Linked DNA regions of Anatilimnocola aggregata. The protein of the gene in region 1 interacts with the protein of each later gene in a pairwise test. Links are inferred from orthologs where the notes say so. Each region holds a gene or a part of one and is shown on either strand. Other genes may lie near its edges.

Evidence for each region.
Region 2: the proteins of tpiA (region 1) and pepT interact in binary tests that used the Escherichia coli proteins (3 or more experiments, as listed by UniProt). The link is inferred for Anatilimnocola aggregata from one-to-one orthologs.

The regions. Positions count from the first base shown.
Region 1 is NZ_CP036274.1:6,702,501-6,713,947, forward strand. Bases 4,096-7,085 are described here. They hold tpiA (triose-phosphate isomerase), read left to right. Parts: upstream 4,096-5,207; coding sequence 5,208-5,963; downstream 5,964-7,085. Other genes in these bases: aroF (3-deoxy-7-phosphoheptulonate synthase), read left to right, coding at 4,171-5,211; secG (preprotein translocase subunit SecG), read left to right, coding at 6,019-6,711; ETAA8_RS25195 (YicC/YloC family endoribonuclease), read left to right, coding at 6,835-7,085. Also shown: ETAA8_RS25145 (DUF1501 domain-containing protein), read right to left, coding at 1-318; ETAA8_RS25150 (hypothetical protein), read right to left, coding at 613-1,044; ETAA8_RS25155 (DUF1559 domain-containing protein), read right to left, coding at 1,041-1,943; ETAA8_RS25160 (PilZ domain-containing protein), read right to left, coding at 2,095-2,451; ETAA8_RS25165 (hypothetical protein), read right to left, coding at 2,618-2,830; ETAA8_RS25170 (TraR/DksA C4-type zinc finger protein), read left to right, coding at 3,066-3,530; rpsU (30S ribosomal protein S21), read left to right, coding at 3,738-3,935; more of ETAA8_RS25195, read left to right, coding at 7,086-7,719; gmk (guanylate kinase), read left to right, coding at 7,801-8,406; rpoZ (DNA-directed RNA polymerase subunit omega), read left to right, coding at 8,411-8,671; ETAA8_RS25210 (flavoprotein), read left to right, coding at 8,777-9,346; ETAA8_RS25215 (hypothetical protein), read left to right, coding at 9,397-10,203; holA (DNA polymerase III subunit delta), read left to right, coding at 10,196-11,293; ETAA8_RS25225 (aminotransferase class V-fold PLP-dependent enzyme), read right to left, coding at 11,306-11,447. UniProt on the Escherichia coli protein: Involved in the gluconeogenesis. Catalyzes stereospecifically the conversion of dihydroxyacetone phosphate (DHAP) to D-glyceraldehyde-3-phosphate (G3P).
Region 2 is NZ_CP036274.1:344,128-355,565, reverse strand. What follows is about bases 5,017-7,997. They hold pepT (peptidase T), read left to right. Parts: upstream 5,017-5,870; coding sequence 5,871-7,124; downstream 7,125-7,997. Other genes in these bases: ETAA8_RS01185 (DUF2314 domain-containing protein), read left to right, coding at 7,667-7,997; ETAA8_RS01200 (glycosyltransferase family 4 protein), read left to right, coding at 5,017-5,527. In the rest of the region: thrC (threonine synthase), read left to right, coding at 1-363; dapB (4-hydroxy-tetrahydrodipicolinate reductase), read left to right, coding at 452-1,246; ETAA8_RS01220 (triphosphoribosyl-dephospho-CoA synthase), read left to right, coding at 1,334-2,179; ETAA8_RS01215 (RidA family protein), read right to left, coding at 2,206-2,646; ETAA8_RS01210 (TraR/DksA family transcriptional regulator), read right to left, coding at 2,789-3,229; ETAA8_RS01205 (hypothetical protein), read left to right, coding at 3,549-4,175; more of ETAA8_RS01200, read left to right, coding at 4,172-5,016; more of ETAA8_RS01185, read left to right, coding at 7,998-8,350; ETAA8_RS01180 (transposase), read right to left, coding at 8,695-10,104; ETAA8_RS01175 (hypothetical protein), read left to right, coding at 10,388-10,834; ETAA8_RS01170 (DUF6891 domain-containing protein), read left to right, coding at 10,964-11,438. UniProt on the Escherichia coli protein: Cleaves the N-terminal amino acid of tripeptides.

The DNA.
Region 1 (11,447 bases):
CGCCACGCGCGGCAGGTGCTCGCTGATGCGCAGATCCGGCGTGCGGCAGGCGATGGGCATGAAGGGGCCGCGAATCTTCGCCGGCGCGTCGGGCTTGCAGTCGAATGTTTCCAGTTGGCTGGGACCACCAAACAGGAACATGAAGATTACGGACTTGGCCCGCGGCTTCAGTTTGGAGGTTGATGGTGCCAGCTGTTCCGCGGCCATGACATTGGCTAGCGACAGGCCCAACAGCCCCGAGCCAGCAGCTTGGAGCGCAGTGCGACGCGTGACGCGATTGCAGGCGGTAGGGGGCGAGTTTCCCAGCAAGTTCAGCATTGGTCGCCTCACAGGCAAGGTGGCGGGGCGGGCATTAGTACAAAGTATCGGCCACCGCTGATGTATGCAAGAGAATTCTCGTTGCCCGAGCCCGATTAACCCGCCCTAAAGTGAAGTGAAATCGGTGGTTGAGTCACTTGGCCACGTTTCCGATGAATTCGCACGCAGCAGTGCTGGTTTTGATTTTGAACTGCTAGATTTGCTGACGTTGGCCTAAAAGTCCTCCGGACTCCAGACGAGGGCGTCCCGGAAACATCGGTCAGGTTGGTGCTGACTGCCAACCAACTCGCGCAGCTACTGCGGCGCGGGCTTGCCGACTTCGAAATCCTTTACCGTCTTTTCGAGTGGAAATTCGACGGTCGTTTCGTAGGGCTCAAAGAGTGGCTGACCATCGGCAAGCGTTTCTCCCTCGATGGTTGCGGGCACGCCATCGGTGCCAACGATGCGAACTTTATAGGCTCCGCCGACAACGCCCTGCTCGAGTGTCGTATCGTACTTACCATTGACGATCTCGGCACCGCCACCGGGACCGCTATTGCCTTGCTCGATGCTCGGCTCGAGCGTGATGAACCCCTTGGGAACGGGCTTACGATTGAAGGTAACCGTACCCGAAACCGGATATCGCTTCGGCCCACTTTGACTGGGTCCGCAGCCCGCTACGACGAACAGCAGTGCTAGGCCCGCGATGATTCCCTGCGGAACGCGAAACGATCGATCCACGCTCACTGCTGGAATCCTCCTGACGGGAGACCGTCGTCGCGTTGAGCGAGTTGGCGATACATCGAAAGATCGATATTCTGCGAGACAAAATGGACGGAGCCATCGAGCATCGCAAAACCAGCTCCGCCGGGATGATGGCTGCTGAACCCGCGCGTATCGTGAATGCCTTGGTTCTTGTGCAGATTGATCGCGTCCTGAGCACCAGCCAGGTTGCGCGTGTAGGCACAGCCATCTTGTTTCGCACTGGCCGCCCAAGCAGCGTTGCCATAACGCGACTCGCCAAGCAGAAAGACATTAGCGGAACCATCGGTGGCGTTGCGAAAGCCAAGCTTCGAGCCGCCGAAGAGCATGCCGGTCACATACATGCCCCGCTCGTTTGCCGGGCTACAACTGGAGTTGCCACAGTCGGGAGCAGAGCCGCCACCTTGCACGCCAAAGTAGCTATTCAACTGCTTGTTCTTAACGAACCGAATGTCGCTGGGGCACTGATACATCTTGAGCGGAACGACCACGGCACCATTCGCGGCTGCCATTTGATTGCTAACGTCTTGAAACACGACGTTGAAGTCAAAGCGCGAGTGCATCGTCGCTTGTTCGCTGTAAGGCAGAATCAAGACCGTGAATGGCGCTCCCTGCACGCCGCCAGTTCGGCACCAGGTGGAATTGGTCGAAACGCCGGGATTGCTGGAGATATAACCGGGAGGCAGATACAGGAACGTATCGTGATAGTTATGAATCGCCAGAGCGAGTTGCTTGAAGTTGTTCTTGCAGTGCGTGCGACGGGCCGCTTCGCGAGCGGCCTGCACGGCTGGCAGGAGCAGTGCCACCAAGACGCCGATAATGGCAATCACTACGAGCAGCACAACGAGCGTGAAGCCCGTGGGTCGACGAATACGTGCTGCCATGACGAGCAATCCAGCTGGGGAGGGTTACAGCTTTGAGTTTCAGCTCTTGCGCGATCTATTTTAGCCACAGAAGATCGAGTGCCCACCGCTATATCGGGTGACAGGCTTGCGAATTGCCGCAAATTCTCGCCAGAAAATCGCTGCTTCAATTCTATGGTGACGAAGTGGCCCCGTCAGTGGTTGGCAGGTCGAGCGGCGTACTCAACTTCTCGACGAACTTCACGGCGATCTCGAACAGGGGACCATTGCGGCGACAGCGAATGCGCTGCGCAAGCAAGCGAACAACCAGTTCGTGCTCGGCCGCCTGAATGCTGACGATGGCCAGATCGGTGAGGAGTGGCCGATCGCAACAAAAGCGCAGACCACTTTGAGAAAGGTCGAGGCTGACCGCGTGCAAGGGTTCACCAGCGGCCTCGTGGCCACCGGCAACGGGCTGAATGATCAAAACCAACGATGCCGGGTGCCGGACAGCCTGTCGGCGATTCGCTTCAACCTGGAATGTCATCATTGCTTCTTGCAACTGTGGCTGACGCAACGCCAGCCCGACCGAGAGTCTCTCCAACGAATTCTCGCCCAGCACAAACTTACTGCGCAAATACGGGAGCGAGCGAATTGGAAATTGTGCGGCTCAGCGCAATTCAAACGAGCAATTAGCTGCAACACTGCGACAATCGTTAGTCGCGCGGATCGCAGCCGATGACATTTTCCAAAGTGGCGGGTTGGTCCGTCGATTCTTCGCTGTCTGCAAAACAGGCTCGGCTGCGGCGAATGTCGGCGATCAACCGACTGAGTTCCTTCACCGGCAGTGTATTGGTGACGGGCCGAACGTCCCAGGTCGACCTGGCCGAAGCGAGCCTGAGCGTGGCGTTCAATTCAAGCGGGTTCATGTCGGTAACTTCTGCAGCGGAGTGTGGCAATCGTCTAAGCCCCAACTAAGAGTTGGCCAATGTTCGCCAAACGCAAATTTGCGGGTGATATTTACAACCGATTCGCGCTAATCGTTTTCAAGGGTGCTTTGTTAAAGCCTTGCAGACCGCCTACTCCGCTTCTCACCGACTCAACCGTTAGAATGATTAGAACCGGACGCGCTCAATCGTAACCCTCCCTTGCTGAAGCAACCTTATGCCTTCCTCTCGTTCCATCATTCGCTGGTTCTGCCCTTACTGTTCATGGCAGGAAGATGGCACGGTGGCCGAACTGGATAGCCGCCTGCGCGGGCTGGGCATGATTCGGCGGGAAGAGAAAGCCGAACTGAGCCTGATGCTCGAACTGGCGCGGATCAAGAAGCCCGACCTGCGTTGCCCCGGGTGCAACCAAACGGGCTTCACCGCCGACGCCATTAATCCCGGCGAAGACGACTGGGGTGCCGGCAAACCCTGCGCAAACTGCGGCACAACCATTCCCGCCGAGCGTTTGGAGCTGTTTCCCGAGCAGGACTTATGTGCGAAATGCCAAGGGACCGTCGAACGGGGCGGCCAACTCTCGGGGGACGACTATTGCCACCATTGCGGCACGCCGATGGTCGTCAAGCAAACCAAAGGGGGCGTCAGTCGTTATCAACAAGTCTGCCCGAGTTGCCGCCGATAACAACGGTTTGCCCCCCGCGCAGAAACAATAGCCGTAGACTATGGATTCAAAATCGCGCTGTTGTGGTCAGTTTTCCGTGAAATCTTGTTCCGCCAGCGGGTAGCGTGGCTGGACAAGAGTCGCTGCTATCAGGTAAGCTTTCGAGCTTCCCACTTTTTATTCAACCCTGGGAGATTGTGGTCATGGCGAGTTCGTTCTGGAGGCACGATGGTTAAGCTTGTTGTTCGCGACCGAGAAAGCATTCAGGAGGCAGTCCGCCGATTCCGCAAGTTGGTCGAGCGTAGCGGCATCAAGAAGGAAATGCGCCGCCGCGAGTATTACGAAAAACCGAGCGAAATTCGCCGCAGGTCGCGTCTTCGGGCTGAACGCCGAGCACGCCGGAACAAATTGATGCCAGGCACTTAGTTCACATTTGAACTGATCGGCTGAGCGATTTGTCCCTCTGACGCTCCTAAGCGTCGTTATTATTGTCTGCTCGACTGTTTGCTCGACCGCATTGTCGGGCAGGGCGGAGGTCGAGCCTTCTGGGCGAAGCTTCCCGAACGGGTCGATTTTCGAGGTTGGCCCTCCCGGCTGGAGCTTTCCAGCGCCGTGAAGTTCCATTTTGATCCATCCCCCTCCTGCAGGTCCGGTGGCTGTCGTGATCATTATTCTCAAGTCAGAAGTCACCGAAGATCAGATTCAACACGTCATTGAGCGGGTTGAAGCACTCGGCATGAAGGCTCACCTGAGCCGCGGCACCTATCGCACCATCATTGGCGTGATCGGGGACGAGCAGAAGATCGGTGCCGAACCGCTGCGAGCTATTCCGGGCGTGATGGATGTCATTCCCGTGTTGCCCCCCTACAAACTGGCCAGCCGCGAAGCCCATCCGCAGGCCAGCATTGTGGATGTCGGTGGCATCAAAATTGGTGGCGGCAACCTGGCGATGATCGCCGGCCCCTGTGCCGTCGAAGAACCCGAACGAATGATGGATATTGCTGCGGCGGTCAAAAAGGCCGGGGCGAATATCTATCGCGGTGGTGCTTACAAGCCCCGCACCAGCCCATATGCCTTTCAAGGCTCCGGCGAAGAAGGCTTGAAGATCTTACGCGAAGCAGGCGATGCCCACGGCATGCCCGTCGTCACCGAAGTAATGGATCCCCGTTGCGTCGAAATCGTCGATCAATATGCGGACATGATCCAAATCGGTGCCCGCAACATGCAGAATTTCGTCCTCCTCACCGAAGTGGGGCGCACTCGCAAGCCCGTGCTGCTGAAACGCGGCATGAGCGCCACGATCGAAGATTTGTTGATGAGTGCCGAATACATCCTGTCGCAAGGCAACAGCCAAGTGGTGTTGTGCGAGCGAGGCGTAAAGGGCTTCGATAAAGTCACCCGCAACCTGTACGACGTGGCCGCTGTGGCCGTTGTGAAGGGCTTGTCTCACTTGCCGATCATTGTCGACCCCAGCCATGCGACGGGCCGGCCCGACCTGATTCCGCCGTGTGCCTTGGCCGGTGTGGCAGTCGGTGCAGATGGCGTTCATATCGAAGTACACGATTGCCCCGAACGGGCAAAGTCGGATGGTCCGCAGGCTCTCCTCCCGCGGCAGTATGCAGAGCTTGTCACCCAGATTCGTAAGCTGGCCGAGTTGTTTGGCAAAACCATTTCAACGATCGGCCCGGAGAAAGCCGCATGAGACGCAAATTTATCGCTGGCAATTGGAAGATGAACACGACCGCCGCGCAAGGGGTCGAATTAGCAACCGCGCTGGCCAAGGCCGTCGGTTCGGCGAGCGATGTGGAGGTCGCCGTTTGCCCCCCCAGTGTTTACCTGAGTGCAATTGGCGCTGCAATCAAGGGCTCGGCCATTGGCCTCGGTGCCCAAAACTGCCATTACGAAGCGAAGGGCGCGTTCACGGGAGAAGTCGCTCCCGCGATGCTGCTCGATGTCGGCTGCAAGTACGTGATTCTCGGCCATAGCGAACGCCGCCAGCTATTCCACGAGACCAATCAAGACGTGAACAAGAAGGTGATCGCCGCGTTGGCAGCGGGGCTGACGCCGATCGTTTGCGTTGGCGAGACGCTGGACGAGCGTCAAGCGGCTCGGACACAAGCGGTTGTACGCGAACAGGTCGAGGGTTCGCTGGCTGGTTTGACCGGCGAGCAAGTTCTGAAGTTGGTCATTGCCTACGAGCCCATTTGGGCCATCGGCACCGGCGTGGTTGCGACCCCGCAGCAAGCGGAAGAGGTGCATGCTGACCTACGCTCGCTCCTGTCGTCGCGGTATACTGCCCCGGTCGCCGAGGCGGTACGGATTCAATACGGTGGCAGCGTGAACGCAGAAAATGCGGCTACGTTGCTGTCGCAGCCCAATATCGACGGCGCACTCGTCGGCGGGGCTGCACTCAAGGCGGATGGCTTTCTGGCGATCATTCAAGGCGCGCGGTAGGCCCGCCTGCCAACATATGCGTGCCAGTCGGCCGCGGACGAAATAGGGAGATGTCATGCTGGAACTACATCAAATGCCGCTGCCTTTGGCCCTGGGTTTCATGCACTGGATGTTCATCATCCCCCTGAGCCTCCTCAGCGTGTTTTTGACGCTGCTGATCCTGGTGCAACGAGGTCGCGGTGGCGGCTTGACGGGTGCATTAGGTGGTATGGGCGGACAAAGCGCGTTCGGCACCAAGGCTGGCGACGTATTCACCAAGATCACCGTCGTCGTGGCACTGCTTTGGATTGTCCTCTCGATGGGTGCGCTTCGCGTGCTGCACGTCGGCAAGTTCGGCGAGACCGTGGGAAATTCGACGCCGGTCAAGGGTGGCGTGATTCCCGTTGATGATCAGAAAGTCGACGATAAAAATCCGCTCAATGTCACTCCTGCTCCAGGACTGACTCCTGAAAACACACCGGCACCCATGGGAACGACCCCAGAGACGCCGAAGGCCGAAACGCCCAAGGCTGAAGAGCCCAAGACAGAGACGCCCAAGACGGAAACTCCTGCTACTCCGGAAACGCCGAAGACCGAAACACCTCCGGCCAAGACGGAAGCCCCACCTGCTGAGTCGCCGAAGAGCGAAACACCAACGGCTGAGTCGCCCAAGGCAGAAGCCCCCAAAGAAGCTGAACCAAAAACAGCGGAACCCAAGGGCGATGCTCCCAAGGCCGACGCCCCGAAGGCAGACGAAGAAAAGAAATAGTCACTAACCTGCAGCAGTCGCTGAGCGGGTTGTTCGCCAGCGACCATTGTCATCCCAGTTTTTCACCGTGGGCTTCGGCTATTTCAGCTGAGCCCTTTGATTCTTTCTTGCGGAGCGGCAGCCTTGTTATCGAGCATGACGGGGCATGGCGAAGCACACCGACATCAGGACGGTTTGTCCGTCGCGGTCGAGGTGCGCAGCGTCAACAACCGCTACTTCAAACTGAACTTCCGCGCCAGCGAAGGTTATGCAGCCCTCGAGACGCAGGTCGAAGCGCTCGTGCGGCAGCAGGTTCGCCGCGGCACCGTGCAACTCTCGCTGCGGGTCGATCGCCAGGCTTCTCCCGATGATTATCGCTTGAATGCGGCCGTCATTGCCGGTTACATGCGTCAGCTCAACGCTCTCGCCAAAGAAGGCGTGGGAGTGGAAGGAGTCCGGGCCGATTCGCTGCTCCAACTGCCGGGCGTGGTTTGCGAACCGGTAGCGGACTGGGCACTGGTCGAATCGCACTGGCCGATCATCGAAGGTGCGGTGAAGGAAGCCGTCACCCAGTTTGCCGCGATGCGGGCAGAAGAGGGTGCCACAATGGCCGTGGACATGCGGTCCAACTGCGCGTTGATTCTGAAAGAACTGCAGCAGATCGAACTTCGTGCTCCCTTGGTCATCGATGCCTTTCGGACTCGCATCGTCGAGAAGCTGAACAAGCTGCTGAGCGAAATGGGGACGCGCATCGAGCCTGCCGACGTCGTCCGCGAGATCGGCATTTTCAGCGAGCGGAGCGATATTTCCGAAGAAATCGTGCGACTGAAGAGCCACCTCGAACAATTCGAAACGGCCATGCAAGTGGAAGAAGCCGGCGGTCGTAAACTCGACTTTTTAACCCAGGAAATGTTCCGCGAGACAAATACCATTGGCAGCAAAGCCAACGATGCCCAAATTGCGCATCACGTCATTGAGATCAAGACCGCCATCGAACGCGTCCGCGAGATGATTCAAAACATCGAGTAGTCCTTCATAGCCCAACGCGTGAGCGAGGGGGTAGCTGGTACCCGCCACATCCCTCGCTGACGCGTCGGGCTACTAAATATCATGAACCTCAAGCCCCAATCCGCGACCAGTTCTGCCGTGAAAACCGGCCGGATGATCGTGATTTCCGGCCCTTCAGGTGCCGGCAAATCGACGGTCGTCCGCAAACTGTTGACGGATTGCAGCCTGCCGCTGGCACTGAGTGTGTCGGCGACAACGCGCCAACCGCGGGCAGGGGAAGTACACGGGCAGGACTACTTCTTCCTGCCTGCCGACGAGTTCGATCGTCGCCGCCGGGCGGGCGAATTCCTCGAATGCAAGGAAGTCTTCGGCCGCGGAGACTGGTACGGCACGCTGCAAAGTCAGGTTGCCGCTGGCCTTGAGGCCGGGAAGTGGGTAATCTTGGAGATAGACGTGGATGGGATGCGATCGGTTCTGGAGCGTTATCCGGACACGATTACCATCTTTATTCACTCCGGTGGCATCGACGAACTCGAACGCCGTCTGCGAACTCGAAACACCGATAGTGACGATGCCATCCGACGTCGGCTGGAAGTTGCCCGCCACGAACTTGCCTACCAGAATCACTATCGCCATCAAATATTGAACGACGACGTCGATCAGTCCGTACGCCAGATTTGTGAAATCTTGTTGCAATTGGGAGCTTGAACGAATGCTTGATGATTTGCGCGAAGAAGGAATTGTGAACAAGGTTGGCGGCCGCTTTAAGCTTTCGACGCTGATTCAAAAGCGGATGGTGCAGCTCAATAAGGGCGGGCACGCGCTGGTCGACAAGAACACGCAAGACAAGATGCAAATCGTGCTGGAAGAAATCAAGCAGGACAAGATCTATCTTGATGCTTCGAACAATCTCCGCAGCACCGAGTTCCAAGGGACCGGCGAGACAATGGAACTCGACCTCGGCGATTTGTAAATCGCGTTGGATTTTCAGCTTTTGTTGGAGTATCGGCCTTAGCCGGAATTTCACTGTTGAGCATCAGGCCGGCTAAAGCCGGAACTCCAACAGGAGTACTCCAACATGGCCGATCCGAACACCAATCGCGAAATCGTCGTCGGAATTACTGGCGGCGTCGCGGCGTATAAGTCAGCGATGCTAGTCAGCCGCCTGGTGCAAGCGGGCCTGGGTGTAACCGTGGTCACCACGCGCGCTGCCGAGCAGTTCATCGGCCCCGCAGCGCTCGCAGCTTTGGCGGGTAGGCCAGTCGCGCGCGAGTTGTTCGACCCGGCCTTTCCGCTGGGCGCGCACATCACACTCGCCGAACGAGGCGAGTTGCTCGTCATCGCCCCCGCTTCGGCTGACTTCATGGCCAAAGCAGCTCACGGGTTGGCCGACGACCTGCTTTCGACGCTCTATCTGGCGTTCATCGGCCCCGTAATGATGGCCCCGGCGATGAACACTGCAATGTGGAACCATGTCGCCGTGCAACGTAACGTGCAGCGATTGCGGGACGATGGCGTGCAATTCATCGATCCCGAAGCGGGCTGGCTGAGTTGCCGGCAACAAGGTGCCGGGCGCATGGCCGCTTGGGAATCCATCGCCGCGGCCGTGAAAACTCGCTTGGACGCGCTGCCCGCTCGCGGTGCATAATGCACCTTGGTCACTAGGGGTGGCCAGCACTTTTGCGAGGATCAGCGTCGATGACCACGCGCGATGAACTCCTCGAACAATGGCAAGACGGCCTGGCGGAGGCCGATCGTGCGAGCGAGCGCGGCGTTACCTGGTCCGATCGCTTGCGGATCAAGCTCTACCGCTTTCTGCTGTCGATGTATGGTCAGTCGACCTGGCCCGGCGAGCCGAGCGACGTCGACAACGAGCAAGGCCGCGCGCGGTCAACGTTGACGGTCGACAAGCCGCCCGATCATGGCCTTGGCAAAGCCCCGCGCACACGGGCCGAAATTCTCGCCGGGCTGAGAAATGTGAAAGGCCTCTCGGAAGAACTGGCTCCGCCGGGGCCGCTGCAGCAGGGACTTGAACCCGATTCGCCGGTGGTCGTGGCCGCGAATCGCAAGCGGGCGAAAATCGAACCGCTCGTTCGACATCTGAGATCACTCGGCGTGGAGCCCGAAGTTCGCTTCGCAGGCTCGCTCTGGCAGGTATTCGTTCCCCATCGCAACGCAGCTTATGCGGCGCAAGAGATTGCCGAGTTCACTCCGCCGCCGCCGCCGCCAATGCCCGTCATCGAACTAAAGTGTTCCCGCAGCTCGCTCAGTGGTGTGGTGCTCTTCGGCTTCATTGGTTCGTTGCTGTCGGTGCAGTTTGCCGCACTACTCGTGGGCGAAGCGTCGAATCAATCGACGGCGACCGCTTGGATTGCGGTCGTCGGCACTGCAGCCGCGGTTTTTGATATGCTATTTCTGCTGTGCCTCTACTGGGACGTGCAGGGATATTTTGCGGCATTGAAGAAATGCGAGCAACGCGAACGACTCGAAAAGGAATATGGCTGAAACCGTACACGCTTTCGATTTTGTCAAAACCACCACGCCGCCAGCGACCGGCGTGTGCGTGCTGTTTGGCGACGAGCCCTGCTTGCGGCAACTGGCCCGCGAGCATGTGCGCGGCATCATGACGCACGGCGATGCCGATACTCCCGTTTCGCAGCACGACGGGAGCGAAAAGGTTCCCGAGTGGCGCGATGTGATCGACGAACTGGCGACTGCTTCGCTCTTTGGTGGCGGCGGTGCCCGGCTGGTGGAACTGCGCGAGGCCGATTCGTTTGTCTCGACGCATCGTCAGCGACTGGAAGACTTCGTCACCAAAGGGAAGTCGCACGGTGTGCTGGTGCTGGAAGTGAGCGAATGGCCCGGCAATACGCGACTGGCCAAGATGGCTGCCGAATCGACGGCGACCGTCGTCGACTGCCGCCCGCCGCAGAAGGTAGTGGGCAAAAATAAAGTCATCGACGAAAGTGCGATCGCTCGTTGGCTCACCGATTGGGCACGCACCGCTCACAGTGCTCAGCTGCCCCCAGACGCAGCCAAGCTGTTGCTCGAATTGACCGGGCCCGTGTTCGGCGTGCTGGTGCAAGACATTGCCAAGCTATCGCTCTTCGTCAAAGCGGGCGAAAAGATCACGCCCGAGATGGTGCAAGACATTGTCGGCGGTTGGAAGGCTCGCAGCCTGTGGGATCTCGGCGATGCGGTGGCTGGTGGTGAAGCGGGCGATGCACTCGCGCAGCTCGATCACGTGCTGCAAGCGGGCGAACATCCGCTGGCAATCACCGGCTCGCTGGGCTGGGGTCTGCGGCGTTATGCCCTCGCCACGCGTATTTTTCGCGAGGCGGAACGCTCAGGCATCAAAGTGCAACTCCGCGATGCCTTGCTGCAGGCCGGCTTCAAAGATTGGCCGCTGGGGACACTCGCCAAAGCCGAAGCTCGTTTGAAGCAACTGGGACGCGTCCGCGGCGGCCAGCTGTATCGTTGGCTCTTGGAACTCGATCTGTCCCTCAAGGGAACTCACTCCAATGAGCGCCGCGGTCGTTGGGCGGTCGAACGAATGTTCTTGCGACTGGCGAAGCAAGCGGCGCCGAAGCGTTGAGACGTGCACCGCTTAATCGCGACTGCTCGCTTCAATCACTGCAATCATTCGGGCAATGTCTTCCGCGTTGTTGTACCCGTGCAGACTGATGCGCACACCGCCGCCGCGGCAGCTCACCACCACTTCGGCAGCGAGTAACTTTTCGCGCAGTTGC
Region 2 (11,438 bases), 6.4 Mb from region 1 along the record:
CGTGCGCTGGAATTCTGCGATGGAGTCGTGCGGCAAGTCACCGATCAAGAAATGCTCGATGCCAAGGCGAAGGTTGGTGCCGGCGGCTTCGGTTGCGAACCGGCGAGTGCCGCGAGTGTGGCCGGTGCTCGTTTGCTGCGTGACCAAGGAATTATCGGCAGCGACGAACGGGTCGTCTGCATTCTCACCGGCCATCAGCTGAAAGACCCGACGGCCACCGTCGCCTATCACACGACCGATCAAGAACAGTTCAACAAAGTGCTCGGCAGCCGCGGCGTCAAACGGGCCTCGTTCGCCAACCGAGCTGTCGCAGTACCCAATGACCTCGGCGAAATCATCAAAGCGATTCAACTGTATAGTTAGCGTTACCTCTTTCGTTTTGAGTTCTGGGCCAAGAGCGCACTTCTTTACCCCCAGTTCCTAGCTCCTAGTCCCTAGCCCCTCTCTTCCAATGATTACCAACATTGCCATTCACGGTGCCGCAGGTCGCATGGGACGCAGGCTCGTCGCGCTCGGCAGCGTCGATCCCGAACTAAGAATCGTCGCCGCGGTGGAGTATCCCCAGCATCCTGAGATGGGTAAAGACGCGGGTTTGCTCGCCGGCGTGAATGCGCTGGGCGTTCCTCTGACTGGCTCCTTGCACGGCGACGTGCAGGCTGTGATCGACTTCTCGGTCCCCGAAGGGGCGAGCAACATCATCGATGCCTGCCTTAGCCGCAAGGTTCCGCTGGTGATGGCGACGACCGGACTGGCGAACGACATCAAAGCCCGGCTGAATGCCGCGTCGAACGAAATTCCTATCGTCTGGTCGCCGAGCATGAGCACTACAGTAAATCTGGCCATGAAACTCGTCGCTACCGCCGGCATGGTACTGAAGAACACTAGCAGCGGCGTCGATGTCGAAATCATCGAGCGGCATCACCGCTTCAAGGAAGACTCGCCCAGCGGGACGGCTCTTAAGTTCGGCGAGATTGTCGCCGCCACGATGGGACAGACCGAGCATCGCCACGGCCGCGATGGCGCCGTCGGCAAGCGACCACTCAACGAAATCGGTTATCACGCGGTGCGCACCGGCGACAACCCGGGCGAGCACACCATCATCTTCGGCCTGCTCGGCGAAACGCTGGAGATCAACGTCAAAGCTTCGAACCGCGATTGCTACGCTCTCGGCGCGCTGCAGGCCGCCAAGTTTGCTGCCCAGCAAAAGCCCGGCATGTACAACATGTACGACGTGTTGGGACTGTAAGAAACCTTAGAGTTTTGAGTTCAGAGACACGAGGAAAGTATGTCGGAGTCCTTCCGGTCTCAAAACTCAGAACTTAGAACTCAAAACGTGCCCCTGTCTCTCAGCCAATGCGCTACCCTCGCCTGCCTGCTGGAAGCGACGGCTCCCAAGGTGGGCAATGTGCACCGGGGGGCGGATTTCGACGAGTTGACGTTTGCCGATTTTGTGGTGAGCGCTGTGGCGATTGGCCCAGCCATGCAGCGGGCTCGCGAGGTTGGCGTCGGCGCGGCAGTGCTGCAAGCGATTACAGCCACGCGCACGCTGGTGCCGACAAACACCAATTTGGGCATGGTCCTGCTCATCGCGCCGCTGGCTGCGGTTCCAGCCGGTGAGCCCTTAGTCAGTGGCATCTCAGCCATTCTGCAAAGCCTCACGCCGCGCGACAGTGAACTTGTCTACGAGGCGATTCGCCTCGCCCAGCCCGGCGGCTTGGGCGAAACAAAGGAAATGGACCTCGCCGGCCCAGCGCCGGAAAACTTGCTCGCGGCGATGCACCTGGCAGCCGAGCGTGACCTGGTCGCCAAGCAATATGCGACGAATTTCGAGTTAGTCCTGGGCGAGATCCTCCCTAGCTTGCTCCGTGGGCAAGAGTACGGCTGGTCGCTGCAAGACAATCTGATTCGCGAGCATGTCCGGCTGCTCAGCGAACATCCCGATAGTCTCATCGTCCGCAAGTGCGGCCCCGAAATCGCCGCCCGCACGTGCGCTTATGCGGCCCAAGTCCTCAACGCTGGCCAACCCGGCGACGACCACTATCACGAAGCCCTGGCCGATCTCGACTTCTGGCTCCGCAGCGATGGCCACGAGCGCAATCCCGGCACCACTGCCGACCTACTCGCCGCCGCCCTCTTCGCCGGCCTGCGCGAGGGCTTGCTCAAGCCGCCGTATCGGTAAATTTGATTTTCTGACAGGTCGGTCTTTTACGACTTGATCTCAAAAATCGCTTCCACTTCCACTGCGGCACCGGTGGGGAGCGCGGCGAAGCCGAGGGCCGAGCGGGCATGAAAGCCGTCGGTGGTCTTGCCGAAGATTTCGTGGAACAGGTCAGAACAGCCATTGATGACCAAATGTTGCTCGGTAAAGCTGGGGGCCGAATAGACACAGCCCAGCACCTTGAGCACCTTGAGGCCGTTGAGTGTGCCATGGGCCTGATGCACCGAGCGGAGGATCTTCACCGCGCACTCGCGGGCCGCTTTGTACCCTTCGTCAATCGTCAGTCCCGTGCCGAGCACGCCCTTGGTATCGCTGACGTGGCCGGACGTAATCAGCAAGTTACCGGTCTTTACGCACATGTTCAGATAACCGGCGGGCTGTTCAACAAAGGTGATGCCGACGGATTGTGCTTTTTCGGTGGGAGTCATGGCGATGCTCGCGAGTGAAAAGTGAGGTTGGATGATCCGAATGAAGGCCGCCATTGTATGCTCGCCGAGCGCGCAAAAAAACCGGCGATGAATACTCACCGCCGGTGCCTCTAGTTTTTGATGTGGACGCGACCTGACGAGCTTACATCTCGCTCATGTAATTCGCCTTCGGTCGCGATTCTTCATCCGTCGGCATACCGTACCGATCCCACGCGCTGCCGCGGCTGCGATTCGAAACCCGTTCGGCCTTGCGTGCGCACTCGATGCAATCGGCCACGTAAGGAACTGCCCGCAGGCGTTCGGTGCCGATCGAACTATCGCACGTGTCGCACTTGCCGTAGCGGCCGATTTCGACGCGCTCGAGCGCGGCATCGATCTGCTTCAGTTCGCGGCTTTCGAAGTCGGCCAATTGCGAACGCATGGCCGCGTGTTCGCTATCGACGCTCACGTCGATCTCATCGCCCACGCCCGATTGCACGCTATCACGCAGTTCGTTGACTTCGCCAGCCAGGTACCGGCGCAGTTCCTGTCGACGCTGAGTCAATCGTTGCTGCATCATTCGAACAAAGTCACTGCGTTTCATCTTATCTCTTCTCCCTGGTACAGGCTCATCGCCCTCGACTGCCTGCACCTAAAAGGTTGCTCCAGTCTTCTACCTCCTTGCATTTCAGGTGCCGAATCCTCCGGACCATCGCTGCCGTCATCAGCAACTACGATATGTTAGCGCCGTCGGTTCGCCCGGCTATGGACAAACCCCCCGATTGCGGTTAAGCGCCGTGGTCACCAAAAACAGCTCGTTTCTCGTCACAAAACCGTTCGTCGTGGCAACGGCGTCAGGGTAGAATGCGAGCCATCACTCGCCTTTCTGCCCTCCCCAACTCAACCGGCACGCTGGTTTTGCAATGCTCGGTTCGCTTCTTACCCAGTGGACAATCCGCCTGGCGCTGGCCTGTTTTGCTGCCTATTTGGCAGGAAACCTGCTAGGTCTTGCCCGTTGTGCGAGCATTGACCAGACAGCAGAACCGCGGGCTAAGTTCACTGCGAATCGCAACCGGGCCTTTCGCTGGCTGCGCTGGATTTGGACGGCAGGCTGCCTATTATTCATTGCCCATGTCGTGTGCGCGTTTCAGTTCACGCATCACTGGAGCCACACGCACGCCTGGGAACATACGGCGGCCGAAACCAAACGGATGTTGGGTGTGGCCTTCGGCGACGGCATTTACTTCAGCTATATCTTCTTGCTGCTGTGGGTCGCCGACGTCGCCTGCCTTTGGCTGGCCATTCGCCGGCCAGGTTGGGTTGTAGCAGCGGTTTACTTGTTTCTGTTTTTTATTGCCTTCAACGGGGCCATTGTGTTTGAATCTGGGCCCACTCGACCTGTCGGGATCGTGGTCGTCACCGCCATGCTGCCGCTGCTGGTTCTGTTTGTTTGGAAGCAGTGGCGAGACCTGGCAACCAGCCAGAAGTTTCAACGGACTACTACCGGCAAAGAGCCTTTGCCGTCCGGCAATGCGGAGTGCGAAGCATGACGCTGCGGAAAATCGCCTATCTGACGTCGGGGGCGGCCGGCATGTTCTGCGGCAGTTGCCTCAACGACAACGCCGTGGCTCGCGAGCTGTTGGCCCTCGGTCACGATGTGCAACTGGTCCCGCTCTATACGCCGATCCGCACCGACGACCAGGATGTGAGTCTCGACCAGGTCTTCTTCGGCGGGATCAATGTCTATCTGCAGCAGCAGACATCCCTCTTTCGCTGGTTGCCAAGCTGGCTCGATCGCTGGATCGACCGCCCCTGGATCATCGACCTCGCGACGCGGTTCGGCGGCAAGCTCGACTATCAAAAACTGGGCGGGCTCGCCGTCTCGATGTTGCGGGGCGAACAGGGTTTTCAAAGCAAAGAAGTCCATCGCCTGGTCGATTGGCTGGCTGGCGAAGCCCAGCCCGAGATTGTCATCTTCAGCAACATCCTCACCGCGGGCTGTGTGCCGGAACTCAAACGCCGCCTCCCTGCCAAAGTCCTCGTGCTGCTGCAAGGAGACGATATCTTTCTCCGCGAATTGAAGCCCGCCGATCTCCAGCAGGCACTGGCCGAGATTCGCCGCCTGAGCGACCACGTCGATGGGTTTCTCGCCCACAGCAGGTACTACGCCGATGCCATGAGCGAATTCCTGGGCATCGATCGCGCTAAGATTTACCTCCTGCCGCTCGGTGTGCATGGCAGCGATCTCGTGCCGGACGTGACCGTTGATCCCACGACTGCGGGAACAACGTCTCGACCGCCTACCGTCGGCTATCTCGCCCGTCTGGCACCTGAGAAAGGGCTGCACATCCTGGCCGAAGCGTGGCTCCGGTTGCGGAAGATGCCAGGGACCGAAAACGCCCAGCTGAAAATTGCCGGCTGGATGGGAGCGCAGAATCACGACTACGCGCATTCTATTTTTCAGCAGTTCGATAAAGTGGGTCTGCGTGACGAGTACGAATACCTGGGAGAAGTCGACCGGGCCGGCAAGCTGCATCTACTCCGTTCGATTGACGTCCTCTCGGTCCCCACGACCTATCAGGAACCCAAAGGGCTCTTCGTGCTCGAAGCGCTGGCCGCTGGTGTGCCCGTCGTTCAGCCCGCGCATGGGGCATTTCCCGAAATGCTAACGGAGCTGGGCGGCGGACTGTTGCACCGCCCCGAAGACGCCCATCATCTGGCCGAGCGCTTGCACGAAATGCTGACCAATCCCGAACTGCACCAGCAGTTGCGCGAACGGGGACAAATCGCCGTGCTCGAGCGGCGGACCAACCGCGTCGCCGCCGAAGTGCTGCTCGAGATCCTTGAGCGCGTGGCCCCGCCCGTGGGACAGGCATCTTGCCTGTCATGCACTTCGCCGTAATCTCGACAGGCTGGAAGCCTATCCCACGGAAAAAACCCCACGCGCATAAAAAGAGCCCGCAGCAGAACTACGGGCTTCTTAAAGTGCGGTCGAGAGGGTTTGAACCTCCACGCCATTGCTGGCGCCAGCCCCTCAAGCTGGTGCGTCTGCCAATTCCGCCACGACCGCGTGCCGAAGTTCTAGTCTAAGTTATCCCGCTCGGGCGTCAAGGGAAGTGCCGAATGTAGCTATCACGCGGCTTGGGGGGCCAAATTCCTGCCCCCTCTCACCTTGTCACCTGGTCGCCCGGCGCGGCTATGATGCTTTTCAATTCCCACAACCTGCTAAACCCACGAGCCTCCCCATGATCCAGCCCGAACGCCTGCTGCAGCGGTTTCTCCGGTATGTGCAACTCGATACCACCGCCGGTGAGCCAGGCGGCACCTATCCCAGTTCGCCCGGCCAGTTGGTGCTGGGGCGAATGCTCTCGATCGAACTCAAGGAAATGGGACTCGCCGACGTTGAGTTCACCACCGAAGGGCTCGTCTATGCGACCGTCCCGAGCACGCTCGATGCTGCGGGGACCGTCGCCGCGCCCGTCGTCGCCTTCAACGCCCACGTCGATACCTCTCCCGAGACGACAGGCAAGAATGTCCGCCCGCAGGTCATTCGTAAGTACGCCGGTGGCGACATTCGCCTCCCCGCTGATCAAACCCGCGTGATCACGCTCAAGGAGAATCCGGAACTCGAGCACCTGAAGGGGAAGACCCTCGTTACCACCGACGGCACCACGCTCCTTGGTGCCGACGATAAGTCGGGAATCGCCGTCATCATGGAGATGGCCCAGCACTTGCTCGAGCAGCCCGAATTGGAGCATGGCCCGGTCCGAATTCTGTTCACCTGCGACGAAGAAATCGGCCACGGCATCGACCACGTCGACCTGCACAAACTGAATGCCACCGTCTGCTACACGCTCGATGGGAGCGGAGCCAACGAAATCGACGTCGAAACATTCTCCGCCGACCTGGCTACCGTCCGCGTGACTGGCATCAACATTCATCCGTCGATTGGCAAGGGTCGCATGGTCAACGCCCTCCGCGCGGTCGGCACGTTTCTCGATCGTTTGCCCCGCGCCGGTCATTCGCCCGAAACGACTGCTGGCCGTGAAGGCTTCCTGCATCCCTATGATCTGACCGGCGGTGTAGCCGAAGCCAGTTTGAAAGTCCTGCTGCGCGACTTCGATACTGCCGGCCTCACCACCAAGGCCGAACTGCTGCAGAAGTTGGCCAGCGAAGTCGAGCAAGAACATCCGGGCTGCAAGGTGAACGTCCACATCAAGAAGCAATATCGCAACCTGGGCGATGGCCTTGCCAAGGAGCCCCGCGCGGCCGCTTATGCCGACCTAGCTCACACCCGCCTCGGCCGCGAAGCCAAGCTGACCATCATTCGCGGCGGCACCGACGGCTCGCAGCTAACCGAGCGCGGCCTTCCCACCCCCAACCTCTCGACCGGCGAACACAACCCACACTCGCCCCTCGAATGGACCTGCCTCGAAGAAATGGTCGCCGCCACCGAAGTCTGCAGCGAGCTCGTGCAAGTGTGGGCCGAACGGAAGTAACTTCCTCGCGCAAATCTGAACCGAGCGATTTTAGTGCAGGCCAACCAACCCCGCTCGCGACGTAACTTCGCGCGAGCCATTGAAATCTCCACCAACTTGTCCAACTATCGGCCATTCTTTCGGGTGGTCAACCAGCGCATTTCCCGAGGGAAACAACTCCTCAGTAAGCCAATTCTTGAACACCACCCGAAAGAACTATTCGCAACTTACGTCGATACCCTCGGCTCTATTTGGGTTGCGTTCACGCCAGCACGATGTCGGGGGTCGGGAGGTTTTTCGGACGCGACCCAAGCGCGGTTAACCGAGCCGCTTGCGGCCGCTGAACTGCTGCTCCGGCAACTTCGCAGTTCACCCGCGCAAGCGCGGTTGACCAGTTGAGACTGAACGCTCGTTGGACTGATTGCCCGGTCAATCATCAAACCTTCAACTGGAGCGAAACCGCTCTGCTGCAGCAGCTTCGAACATTGACCGGCAAGAAGCACCGGCTTACGCTACCACTTTTGCTGCGCAAGAGAATAACTAGTTATGCGTAGAGAATTAGCGTGAATTCTGACACCGACGATCTTGTGCCCGTCTTCATGCCAGCGCTTGTGGTTCTTCTTGTCCACGCGGAAGACAAGAAAGGCACGCCTTTGACACGGGACGAAGTTCACGCGATTCGCGACAGCGGGGCCTGCATCATGATGGAAGCCGATGATGCCCGCAAAATGGACGATAGCCGCGGATACCGTGACATCGATCCGGAAAACTGCTGGCATGATTGGCAAATGGCTCGCCGCGACATGGGCCGCAAACCGGACATTGATCCCGGTCCACGCTTCGACCATGTCCGATCAGGTGACCCGGCATATCAGCAAACAATTTTGGACGCCCAAGAATCGATCGAGCGGTTTCGCGCAATGCTTCCATCGGACGGTACGCCACGGCCCGACGCTCTCATCAAGACAAAACTTGTGGATGGCGATAACAGCGCATTCATGTGGCTCAACAACACCGCTACTGAAGGCGACAACTTCACTGCAGAACTGTTCGAAGTTCCGGACACTCTTCCGAACTACACAACCGGCATTCGACACGTCGTGATACTCGAAGAATTGATGGACTGGATGGTCAACGAGAACGGCCGCCTCACTGGTGGTTTCTCCTTGCGGTACAATCGTGCTCGTATGTCTGACGCCGAAAAGCTAGACTTTGATCGTCATATCGGTGTCACAGAATACGCATAACCAAGCAATGCACCCGAGCCGCGAAGTCGGGCGTTTTCAAGTGGACAATCTCTCGTCGCGGCCGGGTGATTGCGGTCGTTAGTCGGCAGGAGCAACTCGTGAGTCCGGTGCCGTCAAAGATCGCGGGAGCCGCCGTCATCTGCTACACGCCGGGTGCCACTGGCTTTGCCAGTGCTGACTTGCGACACAAAGATCGATGTGCGGCCGAAACTTGACATCTCGCCTTTTCGCACAGGGCAACGCGTTGGCAAAAGGTACAATCTCCCACTTTCAGCGATCCATCCACTCGCCCGCACAGACCAGGCTCTGGCTGAGCCAGTGGCACCCAACGCCGTGAACCCTTTTTAGGCAGCGGTCGTGAGGTAGCGGGCGCGATGGATTTGGGACTTGGTAGCGAGTAGGAACTCGGGAGAGCCAGCGGGCGGGTCGGGACGTTTTTTGCGAGGATAGTTGCGGCTGGATTTGTTGGCTCGCTCGTAGGTGTCGCGCACTGCTTGAGGGAGTTGGTGGGGGAGCGATTGTTGCCGAGCCAGCGGATGTCGATAGTCGCGCATCAGCCGCCGATACGTGCGCCAGACGCCCGCTAGGCTGAGTTGAGTAGGATCTAGTTGTACGCGCGTCGCTTGGACCTGAGCATCGAGCGCCATGCTCCATAGTCCCAGCAGCGACCACTCCAACTCCAAACGCGCATGCGCGGCATTGGTGCTGCGAAGTTTGCGGCGCTGATACGTTTGCTTCAAGTGGCGAAAGAAGAGTTCCACGCCCCAGCGACGACGGTAAACGTCGAGGACTTGTCCGCGCGATAATTCTTCTTCTCCGACGCTGGTGAGCAAGTAGACCGGATACTTTCCACCAGTGGCCACGACGAGGCGTAACACGAGCGGCGGCTGACTGCGACGGGCAGCACGATCGGGCCAGAGATACACCGTGCCAACGACTTCGCGGGAGAAGCCCAGCTTGTACAGCAGACGCACATTCGAACCGACTCGCACCAGGAAATGGCGACCACTGTTAACAACGGCGCGCAGACAATCGTAACCCACGAAGCCAGCATCGGCGGTGATCAGGGCATTGCTCGGAAGTTCGTCGAGCATCGCCAACCAATGCTCGCGCTCGCTACTGCCGGTCGGACCGATTCGCCACGACCAAGGCAGTCCTGTGCCGACGTGAAACAGCAGGGTCAACCACATTTGCGGGACGCTTGCCTTGCGCGAGTGAATCGCGGTGCGCGGTTTCTGGCGACGATTGCGTTTGAGTTTTCGTCCCTTACCATCGCGAACCGGAGCATGTGCCGCCTCGTGTGACTTGCTTCGCGGCACGTCGACTCGGCTGCCATCAATGCCGAAGAGGACCAGGCCATGAACTCGCCAAAGGGTGGGTAATGCACGCTGCATCTGCCGTCGAAACGTCACCTGCAATACGCCGACCAGCAGCACCGTCCAACGCAGCAGCAACTTCATGAAGGCTTGCACCGAACTGGCAAACTCCTGTTGCGGCGCAAACAGAAATTGAGCTAATCTGCGGGCAGCAAAGAAGCGGTCCCCCAGCGTGAGTTCATCCGACCAAGCCCAGAGCAACGCCGTGGCCGCCAATTGCCGTGGGCCCCACGTGCAGTCGTCACGAAACCGAATCGCACCCCAGTCCCCCTCGCCGAGCAATCGCTCCAGTGACTGCTTGAGCTGATCCGCTTGGAACTCGGCAACGACAACCTGACTTCGACCTTGCTGACTTCGACTAGGGTCTTGATGCGACATTCCCGAATCCTTTCGGGTGAGCGGTGAACGATCCTTTCGCGGTGAGAAACGAAAGCATCGCCACTAACCTCAATCGCATCAAGACTTTTTCACTCTCGCCAAAAAGGGTTCACGGCGTTGAGTGGCACCCGGCGCAAAGATTGCCCGAACGATTATCAAGCCGCCAACGGGAGCGAAACCGCTCTGCCGCAACGGCTTCGAACATTGACCGGCAAGAAGCACAGGCTTACGCTATCGCTATTGCTGCACAAGAGAATAACTAGTTCTGTCGAGAACTGCGCAGATGCCATCGCTTCACGACCTCATCACTGCAGTCAGAGCCGCTGCCGAGGGTGAGCCTGATGCGATGATCACGTTGACCCATCACTCCGACGACAGCAAATGGGCGCAGCTACTTCCGGAACAGATCAATCTGTCCTATCCGTTTTGCCAATCTCCAACTGACCTAATTGCAGAACGGAACTTCCCACACAACGAGAAAGCAGACGCTGGTTTGTGGGATGCAGGATTGTTTGCCGACTTTAATACGTCCTCAATGACAGTTGATCAACTTGTTCAGTTTCTAGACGCGTATCTCGCCGCCGCATTCGGAACCTCAAGTCTTGACGATTTCGCGGTCTCATTCGACGTCGCAGAACGTGGCACGATCACCGCTGAATCAAAATCGGAATTTCTTCGGAAGATCGTCGAGCTAAAGCGATATTTTGAAGGCAGGCCAAATCGAAACTAGGTGTAATCAAAACAACCCTCCATCAGAACAATCCGTTGCACCGGAGCACAGGCAACGTTCAATTGGAAAATCAAAATCATTCACCGCCGCCCGGTGAACGGAAACGTTCGGCGAGCAATGAAGATCGTCATGAAGTGGCTTCCCATCACTGTGGTTTTCCTGATTGCTGGTTGCAGTAGTCAAGAATTGCCGACATCGCAAACACCATCACCTCCGAAAACCATGACCGAAAAATCCAGCTGGAACGACACAGCACGAAGTGACCTCCGTGAGACTCTTCAGAATTGCGTTGTAGGCGAGGTTCGTTTGTCAAAATCTGGCCACGATGACATCATCCAGTCCTGCCGTGAGGTCTATATTGAGGACGAGTGTCCAGAGGATGAATGGGAGTCGTTTGTTCGCTTCGCGTCAGACGAACTAAAGAAGGCTGAAGCCGCACATGCGGCGGCACAGGCTACATGGCCGCCCGAGACAGATTGCGACCGCCTCGATCAGGTCGAAGCGGCCTTGCGAGATCGCGGCATTCTTCTGTGGCAAGCATCGCCTTGCTGCGACACTTGTACGGGTGGCGAACTTCCTGATCGGATTCATGAGCTAGAACGGC